2 linked regions of the Lichenihabitans psoromatis genome follow. The protein of the gene in region 2 interacts with the protein of the main gene of each other region in a pairwise test. Links are inferred from orthologs where the notes say so. Each region holds a gene or a part of one and is shown on either strand. Other genes may lie near its edges.

Evidence for each region.
Region 1: the proteins of EY713_RS11325 (region 2) and EY713_RS21335 interact in binary tests that used the Escherichia coli proteins (3 or more experiments, as listed by UniProt). The link is inferred for Lichenihabitans psoromatis from one-to-one orthologs.

The regions. Positions count from the first base shown.
Region 1 is NZ_CP036515.1:4,580,438-4,586,432, forward strand. Bases 1,762-4,662 are described here. They hold EY713_RS21335 (3-deoxy-manno-octulosonate cytidylyltransferase), read right to left. Parts: upstream 3,631-4,662; coding sequence 2,893-3,630; downstream 1,762-2,892. Other genes in these bases: nudC (NAD(+) diphosphatase), read left to right, coding at 1,762-2,003; EY713_RS21330 (prephenate dehydratase), read right to left, coding at 2,013-2,873; EY713_RS21340 (c-type cytochrome), read left to right, coding at 3,906-4,445; EY713_RS21345 (extracellular solute-binding protein), read left to right, coding at 4,621-4,662. Outside these bases: EY713_RS21315 (DNA polymerase III subunit gamma/tau), read right to left, coding at 1-704; more of nudC, read left to right, coding at 1,044-1,761; more of EY713_RS21345, read left to right, coding at 4,663-5,995. UniProt on the Escherichia coli protein: Activates KDO (a required 8-carbon sugar) for incorporation into bacterial lipopolysaccharide in Gram-negative bacteria.
Region 2 is NZ_CP036515.1:2,430,478-2,436,292, forward strand. What follows is about bases 1-2,721. They hold EY713_RS11325 (TetR/AcrR family transcriptional regulator), read left to right. Parts: upstream 1-903; coding sequence 904-1,539; downstream 1,540-2,721. Other genes in these bases: EY713_RS11320 (NAD(P)-dependent alcohol dehydrogenase), read right to left, coding at 1-674; EY713_RS11330 (type 1 glutamine amidotransferase domain-containing protein), read left to right, coding at 1,661-2,350; EY713_RS11335 (NADPH-dependent F420 reductase), read right to left, coding at 2,410-2,721. Also shown: more of EY713_RS11335, read right to left, coding at 2,722-3,075; EY713_RS11340 (sulfite reductase subunit alpha), read right to left, coding at 3,255-4,886; EY713_RS11345 (NirA family protein), read right to left, coding at 4,883-5,815. UniProt on the Escherichia coli protein: Involved in response to both electrophiles and reactive chlorine species (RCS). Represses the transcription of the nemRA-gloA operon by binding to the NemR box.

The sequences.
Region 1 (5,995 bases), 2.2 Mb from region 2 along the record:
TCCGGATCGATGCGGACGTCCTCCTTAGCGCAGATGCCGGCCAGATGGCCGATCATGTCGGGCGCCTCGACGCGGCGGAGGTCGAACCGCTGACAGCGCGACCTCACCGTGATCGGCACCTTGTCGATCTCGGTCGTGGCGAACAGAAATTTCACATGTTCGGGCGGCTCCTCAAGCGTCTTCAGCAGCCCATTGAAGGCCGCCTTGGACAGCATGTGAACCTCGTCGATGATGTAGACTTTGGTCCGCGCCATGACAGGGCGATAGCGCGCGCCGTCGATCAATTCGCGGATATCGTCGATGCCGGTATGCGAGGCCGCGTCCATCTCGATCACGTCGACGTGGCGCGATTCGATGATGGCCTGACAATGTGTGCCGAGCGCCGGCATGACGATGCTTGGCGCATCGAGAGCGGGCCGATCCGCGGACGCCGGTAAATGGTAGTTCAAAGCTCGCGCCATGATGCGGGCCGTCGTGGTCTTGCCGACGCCGCGCACGCCACAGAGCAGATAGGCCTGATGGATCCGGTTGAGATCGAAGGCGTTAGACAGGGTTCTGACCATCGCGCTTTGCCCGATCAGATCGTCAAAGCTGGACGGGCGATATTTGCGGGCGAGAACGCGATACGGCGTCGTCGGGACCGGCGCAGGACGGTCGGAGACGATGCCGGACAGCATTGCGGATGCGGGTGGCACGTCGCTCATGATCGTCTCGAAAAAGGGGCCGGCACACGATGGCCAGCGGCCCGGGGCGGCAGACGACCTGTCGCGCCAACGCGACGAAAAGCCGAAGTAGGAGGCTGGACGGAAACCCGCTCGGTCTCGTTAGGGCTGCTTCCTTCCGGACCTGACCCGGTTGGCGAGTGAAACGTCAACCGCCAACCTCCCAAGCGCTATTTGGACCATCGAGCCGCGTTCCGCAAGATGGGCCTGGTGCTTCTGCACGACAAGGGATCACCGGTTCGGCCAATCCAGACGAATGATTTCGCTTCGCGAAAAATCGCCGTAGGAAGGGTGCAACACCCGCCTCCGACGGAATCCGACATGACCGACAGCATCAGGACCACGGCCGCCTTCGGCGCGTCGCTGGGCTTTATCGACAATCCTCTCGACCGGATGTCCGGCCGGCGCGACAATCCCGAGGAGGTCGCGTCTTTCCGCGCCGCTCCGCAGACCGTCAGCCTTGTCCTGGCCGGCGACAGCGTCGTGCTCGGGCACCAGGACTCGCCGTGGTTCGGCCTCGCGGTCGCCGAAGCCATGGGCTCGGTCCAACACAGCACGTTCTTGGGCGAGCGGAACGGCCAAGCCTATTTCGCCACCGCCCTCATGCCCGACGCGGCCGAACACCTCGCCGAGCGGAGCGACGTCCAGATCATCGATCTCCGGTCGATCGCGACGCGAGGCTTGGTGTCGAATGACGATCTCGGCGCGCTGGCGCAAGCCAAGGCCGTAACGCACTGGCATCGCCAGCATCGGTTCTGCTCAAATTGCGGAACGCCAACGGAGGTGGCCGGGGCCGGATGGCGGCGCGAATGCCCCGCCTGCGGCACGCATCACTTTCCGCGCACCGACCCGGTCGTCATCATGCTGGCGGTCGATGGCGAACGTTGCCTGCTGGGGCGGCAGGCGCGCTTTCCGGAGCGGATGTATTCCTGCCTCGCTGGTTTTCTCGAACCCGGTGAAACCTTCGAGGACGCGGTGCGGCGGGAACTTCACGAAGAGGCCGGGATCACCACCGGCTACGTCGCCTATCTCGGCTCGCAGCCCTGGCCGTTTCCCGCCTCGATCATGCTGGGCTGCGTCGCACAGGCGATCGAAACCGACATCACGATCGACACCACCGAGCTCGAGGATGCGCGCTGGTTTACGCGCGAGGAGACGCGCGCCTTGCTGGAGGGACGCCACGAGGGCGGCCTGACCTGCCCGCCTCCCATGGCGATCGCGCATCACATCATGCGGGCTTGGGCGATCGAAGGCATCGCCCCGCGCGCGCCGTCCGTCTGAGCCCACTCGCTACGCTTCCGGGTGTCCCTGGCTCACAAGCCGAAACGGGTGCGCCGGATAGGTCCCGAGGATGCGGACCTCACGCGAGAAGAACGACAGTTCCTCGAGCGCCCGCCGCACCGCCGGATCATCCGGATGGCCGTCGACGTCGGACAGAAATTGCGTGGCCGTGAACTCGCCCTCGACCATGTAGCTTTCGAGCTTCGTCATATTGACCGCATTTGTCGCGAAGCCGCCGAGCGCCTTGTAGAGCGCGGCCGGCACGTTGCGGACGCGGAACACGAAAGTGGTGACGACCGGACCATTGCCGGCCGGGGCGACGACCGCGGTCTTCGACAGGATCACGAAGCGCGTCGTATTGTGAGCCTCGTCCTCGACGTCGCTCGCGAGGGTGTCGAGGCCATAGATCTCGGCGGCGAGGCGCGGCGCGAGGGACGCGCGGGTCGGGTCCTTCGCTTCGGCGACCTCACGCGCCGAACCGGCCGTGTCGCCCGCCACATGAGCCGAGAGCCCGAGCTTGCGGATGATCTTGCGGCATTGGCCGAGCGCATGGATGTGGCTGTGCACGCTCCGCAACCCCTCCAAGGTCGCACCCTTGAGGCCCAACAATTGGAAGTGGATCGGCAGAAAATACTCGCCGACGATATGCAGGTTGGAGCCCGGCATCAGCGCGTGAATATCGGCGACCCGGCCCGCGATCGAATTCTCGATCGGGATCATGGCCAGATCGGCACGCCCCTCCGTCACAGCCGTAAAGGCATCCTCGAAGGTGGCGCAAGGAAGCGGCGTCCAGCCTGGATAGACATCCGCGCAAGCGATGTGGGAATTGGCGCCGGGTTCCCCCTGGTAGGCGATGGTCCGGGACGTCACGTCGGTTCGTTCCTCATTCCTAGGGGTGCGCCGCCATGATGATGCGGGCGCGTTCGAGATCGGCCGGCGTGTCGATGCCGAGTGGCACGGTGTCGATCACGGCGACATCGATCCGCATCCCGGCCTCGAGAGCCCGCAATTGCTCAAGCTTCTCGCGCAATTCGAGGCTCGATGGCCGCAAGGCGACGAAGCGGCGTAGCGCTTTTCGCCGGTAGGCGTAAAGGCCGATATGGTGCAGCAGCGGCCCAGGCCCGAACGGCGCCGTGACGCGCGTGAAATACAAAGCCCGCAGCAATCCGGGCCCAATCGGGCTTCCGACCACCTTCACGACGTTCGGATCGTCGCGCTCTTCCTCACGCACGATGACGGCGGCCAGCGTCGCGATATCGACCGCAGGGTCGTCGAGCGGCCGCAGTGCGGCCCGAATCGCATCGGCCTCGATGCTCGGTAGATCGCCCTGCACATTGACCACGATATCGTAGTGACGCTCCGCATCGAACCGCTCGACCGCCTCGTGGATGCGATCCGATCCGGCCGGATGATCCGAGCGTGTGAGCACGACCTCGCCGCCCACGGATCGAACCGCCTCGGCGACTCGGTCATCATCCGTCGCAACCACGACGGGGCCGATATCGGCCTCCCGGCCGCGTCGCCAGACATGCACGATCATGGGCTCGCCACCGATATCGGCGAGCGGTTTCCCGGGAAGGCGCGACGAGCCCATTCGGGCCGGGATCAACACGATGGGGTTCGACATGGTGCGGCTCGCATGGGCGTCGGGGCCTTGGAACATGATCGCATCCCACATGTCGACCATCTTCTGCCCGTCCCCTTGCTTGCCACAGACCCACGACGGCCACGCGTCGAGCGGCAAAAAGTAGCGTGACGACCCCATCAAACGGGTTGCCAAGCTCACGGCAAAAAACGTAATCACAAATTGTCGCAGTCGGCCAACGCCTGCCACAGGTCTACCTGCAACCGGGTCCGCGTCGTGGCCTGGATCAGGTCCGCCACACGAGGAGCGCATCGACTATGGATTCATTCGAATTCAACAAGATTGCCGGAGCGATCTTGGGAACGTTGATGCTCACCATGGCGCTGGGATTATTCTCCGGCTTCATCTTCGCGCCGAATGCGCCGGCCAAGCCGGGTTACGACTTGCCGATGGCCGTCGCCGAGGAAGCCGCTCCGGCCGCAGCGGATGCGCCGGCCGTGCCGCTCCCGGTGTTGCTCGCCAAGGCTGACGTTCACAAAGGCGAGACCTTCGCCAAAGTGTGCGGCGCCTGCCACAACTTCCCCAAAGGCGCGGGTGCCAAGATCGGGCCGCCGCTCTGGGACGTTGTCGGACGCCCCGTCGCCTCGGTGGTAAATTTCGACTATTCCGACGCGCTGAAGAAGAAGGGTGGCAACTGGACCCTGGCGGACATCAACCAGTTCATCACCAACCCGAAAGCCTATGCGCCCGGCACCAAGATGGGCTTCGCCGGCGAAGCCAATCCCGAAAAGCGAGCCGACATCGTCGATTATCTCCATACGTTGAGCGACAGCCCGCAGCCGCTTCCGGCGCCCTGACGCTCAACATCCTCTGCGAATGCGATACCATAGCAGGGTCGACGACCCTGCTGTTTCGATTCGGGATGGCTTGATCGGCAGACGTGAGCCGTGCATGAGGCCGGAAAAGCGACACAATCCGGATCGCACATCCGCCTGTGACGCTCTTGGTACCACGCCGCTTCAAGGAGAACCGATGTCGCAAAACGGGCCGATGATGCCAGGAATGACGCGCCGCGCCGCTTTGGCGTTGGGCGGAACGTTGGCGGCCGCGACAGGTTTGCGGAGCCTGCCTTGGGCCGGCTCATCAGTGGCCCAGGCGGCCGACGGTGAAACGGAACAACATGGCCTCTCGATCTTCGGCGAACTCGGTCTGCCGGCGGACTTCAAGTCCTTCGCCTATGTCGACCCGAACGCCCCGAAGGGCGGCAGCATCTCGCTGCAGGTCAATGCGACCGGCGGCAACCAGAATTTCGACACCTTCGACACGCTGAACATCTACATCCTGCGCGGTAATGGCGCGGCCGGCATGGGCGCGATTTTCGACACGTTGATGACCGGCAGTCTCGACGAACCGGATGCGCTCTACGGGCTCGTGGCCCGCACGGTGCGATGGTCGGCCGACCGCCTGACCTATCGATTTGTGCTGCGACCCGAAGCGAGGTTCCACGACGGCTCGAAACTGACAGCGGCCGATGTGGCGTTTTCGCTTAACCTGCTGAAAACCAAAGGCCACCCGGTCATTCGGTCGACGCTGCGTAATCTCGAGGCTGCCGAGGCTGAGGGCGACGATGTCGTCATGGTGCGTCTCAATGCAGCGCATAGCCGCGAATTGCCGCTGATCGTCGCCGGTCAACCGATCTTCTCCAAGGCATTCTACACGACCCATTCGTTCGAGGACCCGACGCTCGATCCGCCGCTCGGTTCGGGCGCCTATACGGTCGGAGCCTTCGAGCAAGGCCGGCACATCAACTTCGATCGGGTCAAGGATTACTGGGCCAAGGACCTGCCCGTGAATGTCGGCCAGAATAACTTCGATACGATCCGCTATGAATATTTTCGCGAGCGGCAGATCGCATTCGAGGCGTTTAAATCCGGCGTCTTCACGTTCCGCGAGGACGCAACCTCGATCATCTGGGCACAGGGCTATGATTTTCCGGCCGCCAAAGATGGCCGCGTCAAACGGGAGACGATCCCGGACCAGGGACCGCGCGGCGCCCAAGGCTGGTTCCTGAACACCCGTCGCGACAAATTCAAGAACCCAAAAATCCGCGAGGCACTCGGTCTCTGCTTCGATTTTAACTGGACCAACCAGAACATCATGTTCGGCCTCTACCAGCGGACCTGGTCCTACTTTCAGAACACGCCGATGGCCGCGACCGGTAAGCCCGGCCCAGACGAACTGGCGCTGCTCGACCCGCTGCGCGACAGGCTGTCGCCCGACGTGTTCAAGGATGCCTATATGCCGCCGACCTCGGATGGCTCGGGCCAGGACCGTGCGTTGCTCGGGCGGGCCTTCAAAATGCTGCAGGAGGCCGGCTGCAAGCGAGACGGCTCCATCCTCAAGCTCC
Region 2 (5,815 bases):
AAAACGACCTCATCGGCTCCGAGCGCCTTCGCGTCCGCGACCTTGTCGGGCGATGTCGTGAACAGCACCGTATGGGCGCCCATCGCATGGGCCAGCTTCACCGCCATATGTCCGAGACCGCCGAGACCGACGATGCCAACCTTCTGACCGGGGCCGACCTTCCAATGCTTCAACGGCGAGTAGGTCGTGATTCCGGCGCACAGCAGAGGCGCGACGGCCGCAAGATCGAGGTTGTCCGGAATCCGCAGGGTGAAGGCTTCGTCCACGACGACGGCCGCCGAATAGCCGCCGAATGTAATGCCGCCGGACACCTTGTCCTCGCTGTTATACGTGAAGGTCTGGCCCTTCTCGCAATAGTTCTCGAGACCCTCGGCGCAGGACGGGCAGTCACGACAGGAATCGACGAGGCAGCCGACACCGGCAAGATCGCCAACCTTGAACTTGGTGACGGCGCTTCCGACCTTGCTGATCTTACCGACGATTTCGTGCCCCGGAACGCACGGATACATCGTGTTTTGCCACTCGTTCCGCGCTTGATGGAGGTCGGAATGGCAGACGCCGCAATAGAGAATATCGATCTGAACGTCCGTTGGGCCGCAATCGCGACGCTCGAAGCTGACGGGCTTGAGGGGCGCTTCGGGTGATGTGGATGAATATCCGACACAAGTGAACATGGGTGCTCCTTTTGGTGCATGGCGCCGGTCGCGACACATCGGCGTTTGATGCTCCGACGACGGCACGCAGTCGATGTCAGGCGCTCGCCTGCCGCGGTACGGACACGCAGCGAACGCCTGGCGGTTTCCGACTTCGCGCGCGACGCCAAGCTGGGCCGCTGCCAAACCTCCGCAGCGCCGTGAGTTCTAAGCCCTATACGACTGGTCTAATCAAGCCTATATTTTTAACATGAGCCGTTCAACCGCACCTGATCATTCCGGTGTCCGCCAGGACATCCTCGACACCGGTCAACGTCTGATGGCCGGCAAGGGCTTTTCGGCCGTCGGCTTGAACGAGATCCTCACGACGGCGGGCGTTCCTAAGGGATCATTCTACCATTATTTCGGCTCGAAAGACGCGTTTGGGGTGGCGCTCCTCGAGAGCTATTTCGACGATTACCTGATCGATCTCGATCGCACGCTCGGCGAGCCCGGCCTGACGGCGGCAGAGCGTTTGATGAACTACTGGACGCATTGGCAGCAGACCCAGTCGGTGCTTGATTGTCAGGGAAAGTGCCTTGCCGTGAAACTCGGCGCGGAGGTCGCCGATTTATCGGATCCGATGCGTTTGGCGCTGCAGCGCGGAACGACCGAGATCATGCGACGGCTGGGCGAGGGCATCAGGGCCGGCGTGGCGGATGGATCGGTGGCGATCGACACAGATCCCTTCGAGGTCGCCCAAAGCCTCTACCAATTGTGGTTGGGCGCCAGTGTGATGGTCAAGATCGTGAGGACGACGCAGCCGTTCCTCTCCGCCATGACGACCACTTGCGCGCTGCTGCACCTCCCGATGGTGAAACAAGACGACGCGAAGCCTCTCGTTTGACGGTCTATGGGCATCGGATCAGGACATCAGCGATCTTAAAAAGACGCTAGACGACCGGTCTATTCCAAGTTAGAGAGCGAGCGTGAGACACGGCAGGCTCACTTCGCTGAAGGACTCGCAAATGAACATTCTCATGGTGCTGACGTCGCACGACACGCTGGGCGACACCGGCCGCAAAACCGGCTTCTGGCTCGAAGAGCTTGCGGCGCCCTATTACGTTTTCAAGGACGCTGGTGCCGTCATCACCTTGGCGTCGCCGAACGGCGGGCAGCCTCCGCTCGATCCGAAAAGCAACGAGCCGTCCTCGCAGACCGATCAGACCCGGCGCTTCGAGGCCGATGCTGCGGCGACAGCGCAACTCGCCACCACGGTCCGGCTCGACAGCGTCTCGCAAGCGGACTTCGACACGGTCTTCTATCCCGGCGGGCACGGTCCGCTGTGGGATCTCGCTGAAGACAAGACCTCGATCAAGCTCATTCAATCCTTCGTCGAAGCCGGCAAGCCGGTCGCGCTTGTCTGCCACGCGCCGGGTGTTTTGCGCCATGTCGAGATGTCCGACGGACAGGCTTTGGTGGCTGGCAAGAAGGTCACCGGTTTCGCCAACACCGAGGAAGCCGGTGTCGGGCTCACCGACATCGTGCCGTTCCTGGTCGAGGACGAACTGAAGGCCAAGGGTGGCCTTTACTCAAAGGGAGCCGACTGGGGCTCCTACGTCGTCGAAGACGGCCTTCTGATCACGGGCCAGAACCCCGCATCCTCTGGCGCCGCCGCTTCTGCCCTTTTGAAGCAGCTTGCCGCCTCCGCGATTTAATCGGGCCTTAAGGCGCGTCGACCGCCATTGAAGCGATCGCGGTCAACGCGGACGCAGCTTCAAGGAAAGGCGCGCCATTCAGGTTTGCGGAGCTTGTCGGCCTCGTCCAGGGCGCGGCGGACCCCGGCGCTGTCATGATCGGCGCCGTAAACAGGCGTTCCTGGCTGCTGCCGCCAGGACGCATCGAGACCGCCCGCGTCGACGGGATCAAACCCCAGGGCATCGACAAGAGCCATGACGGTGGCCTTCGCGGCCTGATCGTCACCGGCGACCGGGAGGGCGATGCGCCCCGGCGTTCCCGCAGGCTGACCCAAATCCATGAGGTGCTGGGCTTGGATGTTGTTGAAGGCCTTGACGACGGGACGCCCGAGTTGCTGCTCGACCCAGAGGCTTTCCGGCAAACCGCCTTCGATCGGCGCAATGAGGCCATCGCGCTGGCGCGGATAGTAGTTGCCCGTGTCGATCACGACCAAGCCCTCCGCCGCATCGGCGAACAGGCCGGCTGCCAGATCGGGGATGTCTTTTTCCGGGATCGTGACGACGACGAGATCCACGTCGCGAACGGCCTCGACGGCCCAGACCGCGACGGCGCCAGTCTCCTCAGTCAGGGCCCGCAGCGTTTCTGGACCGCGCGAATTTGCCACCAGGACATGATGCCCGAGGCTCGTCAGGCGGCGTGTCAGTGTGCCGCCGATCTGGCCTGCACCAATTATGCCGATTTTCATGAGCGAACCTGCTGTGTGAGGGAGACGAGCCGGCGGGACGAACCACGGTTGGGCTTGTGCGCGGGGCGCGGTTCCTCGTTGAGGGTCGACCAGCGTTACGCCGCTTCGAGGTGCAGCACCACCCCACACGAGCCGGACGAGCAAGCCCGACCGGCCCGGTCACCTCGGTTGAAGCGACATCAATAGACGTCCGCCTGATAGCGGCCCGCCTTCTTCAACTGCGCCACGAAGGCCACGGCATCGTCGCGGCTCTTGCCACCGTGCTGGGCGGCGATGTCGACCATGGCGCCTTCGACATCCTTGGCCATGCGCTTGGCGTCGCCGCAAACATAAAAATGCGCGCCTTGCTCGAGCCATTGCCAAAGCGCGGGTCCGACCTCGCGCATCCGGTCCTGCACATAGAATTTTTGATCCGCGTCGCGCGACCAGGCGAGCGACAGTCTGGTGAGATGGCCGGAGGCCTGCATGGCCTCGAGTTCATCCCGGTAGAAGAAGTCCGTCGCCTGGCGCTGGTGGCCGAAAAACAGCCAGTTCGGCCCTGGCGCCGCGATGGCTTTGCGCTCATGCAAAAAGGCGCGGAAGGGTGCCACCCCGGTCCCTGGCCCGACCATAATGACGGGGGTGTTCGGATCCGGCGGCAGCGCGAACCCATGGGCCTTTTGGATGTAGACCTTCAGCCTATCGCCCGGCACCGCGCGTTCGCCAAGATAGGTCGAGGCCACCCCGAGCCGCTTTCGCTTACCGACGATGTAGCGCACCGTATCGACCGTCAAGGTCAGCAATCCGGCTTCGGTTTTTGGCGATGACGAAATCGAATAGAGGCGCGGTTGCAGGGGGTCGAGCGCGTCGACGAAAGCCTCGGCATGCGGCCGCGCCTTGGGGAACTGGTGCAGGGCCGCCAGCACATCGGTGGTGGACGCGTCCCCATGCGGATCCTCGCCGCGCGCCAAAGCGCGGGCCGTCTCCCGATCCGTGCCGCCGAGAATGTAGGAGAATAACTCGAACAGCGAATCCGGTGCCGCGCCGAGCGCGACCTCATCGATCAAGACGTCGCGCAAGCTGCGGCCACGGATCTCGGTCCGTGGCGAGGCCCCCAGCAGCGCGATGATCTGATCGACATGACCTTCGTGATTTTTGGGGAAGATCCCGAAACTATCGCCAGCCTCATAGTCGAGATGCTCGCCGAGCTTGAACGCGATGTGGAGCGTCTCTTTCTCGGAGCCGTCGCTGTTGAGCCTGTGACGCGACAGAAATGTCGCCTCGCCTGGAGCCTCCCGAGAGAGACCGATCGCCAGGATCGGCTTCGAGCCCGCTTCCGCGGCCGGGATTTCGAGCGGGACAGCGGCGTTGGACGATGGTGCCGCGTCGAGCTCGACCACAAGGCCCTTCACCAGCCGTGCCGTCTCCTTGCCGCCCGGCGCGCAGAGGTTCAGGCGCGTCTCGCTTTTGAGGAAGATCGAATTGGCGTAGTCGGCGCAATTGTAACCGCATTGGCCACAATCCTGCTGCGCCATGGCGGCCATCAGGCGCGGCGCGAGCGGGCGCCCTTCGGCCATCGTCATGCGCTCCGGCGCTGCCAAGGCCGGATCGTGCCAGGGTGCCTCATCGTTGGTGGCGAGAACGGGGCCGGATGGCGCTCCTTGGGTTGGGACGCCAAGGGCGATCAACGCCGCCAGGGACAGCGCTTCGGGCGACGCGATCGGGCCGAGCGCCGCAGCGAAGAACCCCGAGAGCCAGACGCGCTGTTCCTCCGAAAAGGGCGCGCTTTCGGGCACGAGGTCCAGGCGCTGGACAGGGCTTTGTATCGTCATGCCATCATCTCCGCTGCCACCAAGGCTCGCAGCTGGTCGGGGTCGTGGCGCCGCGCGAAAGCCGCAAATCCCTCCGCCGGGTCGGATCGATGATCGAGATACGCCCGCAAAAGACCTTCGACGCGAACCGGCACGTCGTCGGCCGTGACGTCGGAATAGAGCAGCCGGGCGATGCCGGCGTCGGTGCCGTATCCACCCCCGACATGCAGGTGATAGCCCTCGACTTGGTCGCCGTCGTCATTGATCGTCACCTTGGCTCCGATCAGGCCGATGTCGCCGATGTAATGCTGCGCGCAGGAGTTATGGCAGCCTGTCAGGTGGATGTTGATGGGCTGGTCGAGCGCGATCCGCGGTTCGCAATGATCCGCGATTGCCAGCGCATGCCGCTTGGTGTCGGAGGCCGCGAACTTGCAGCCCTGGTTGCCGGTGCAGGCGATGAGGCCGGCGCGGATCGGCGTCGTCTCCCAGCCGAGCCCACTTGCCTCGATGCGGGTCTTTGCTTCGGCCAAGGCGGCATCCGGCACGCCGGAGATCAGCAGATTCTGCCACACCGTGAGCCGGATATCGCCGTCGCCGCACGAGCGGGAGATGTCGGCCAAAACCCGCATCTGCGCGCAGGTCATCTTGCCGGTCGGCAACACGATGCCGATCCAGTTCAGTCCAGCCTGCTTCTGCGGGTGCACGCCGACATGCGCCATCCGGTCATAGGCCGGACGCGGCGCGATCAAGGCGGCATCGATGCGGGTGAGCGTCTTGCCGAGCAGGGCCTCGACCGCGACCAGGAATTTGGCGAAGCCCCACGCATCGAGCACATATTTCAACCGGGCTTTGTTGCGGTTCGTCCGGTCGCCGTGGTCGATGAAGACGCGCACGATCGCGTCGGCCACCAGGGTTGCGTCCTCTGGTTTGACGATGACACCTGTATCGCG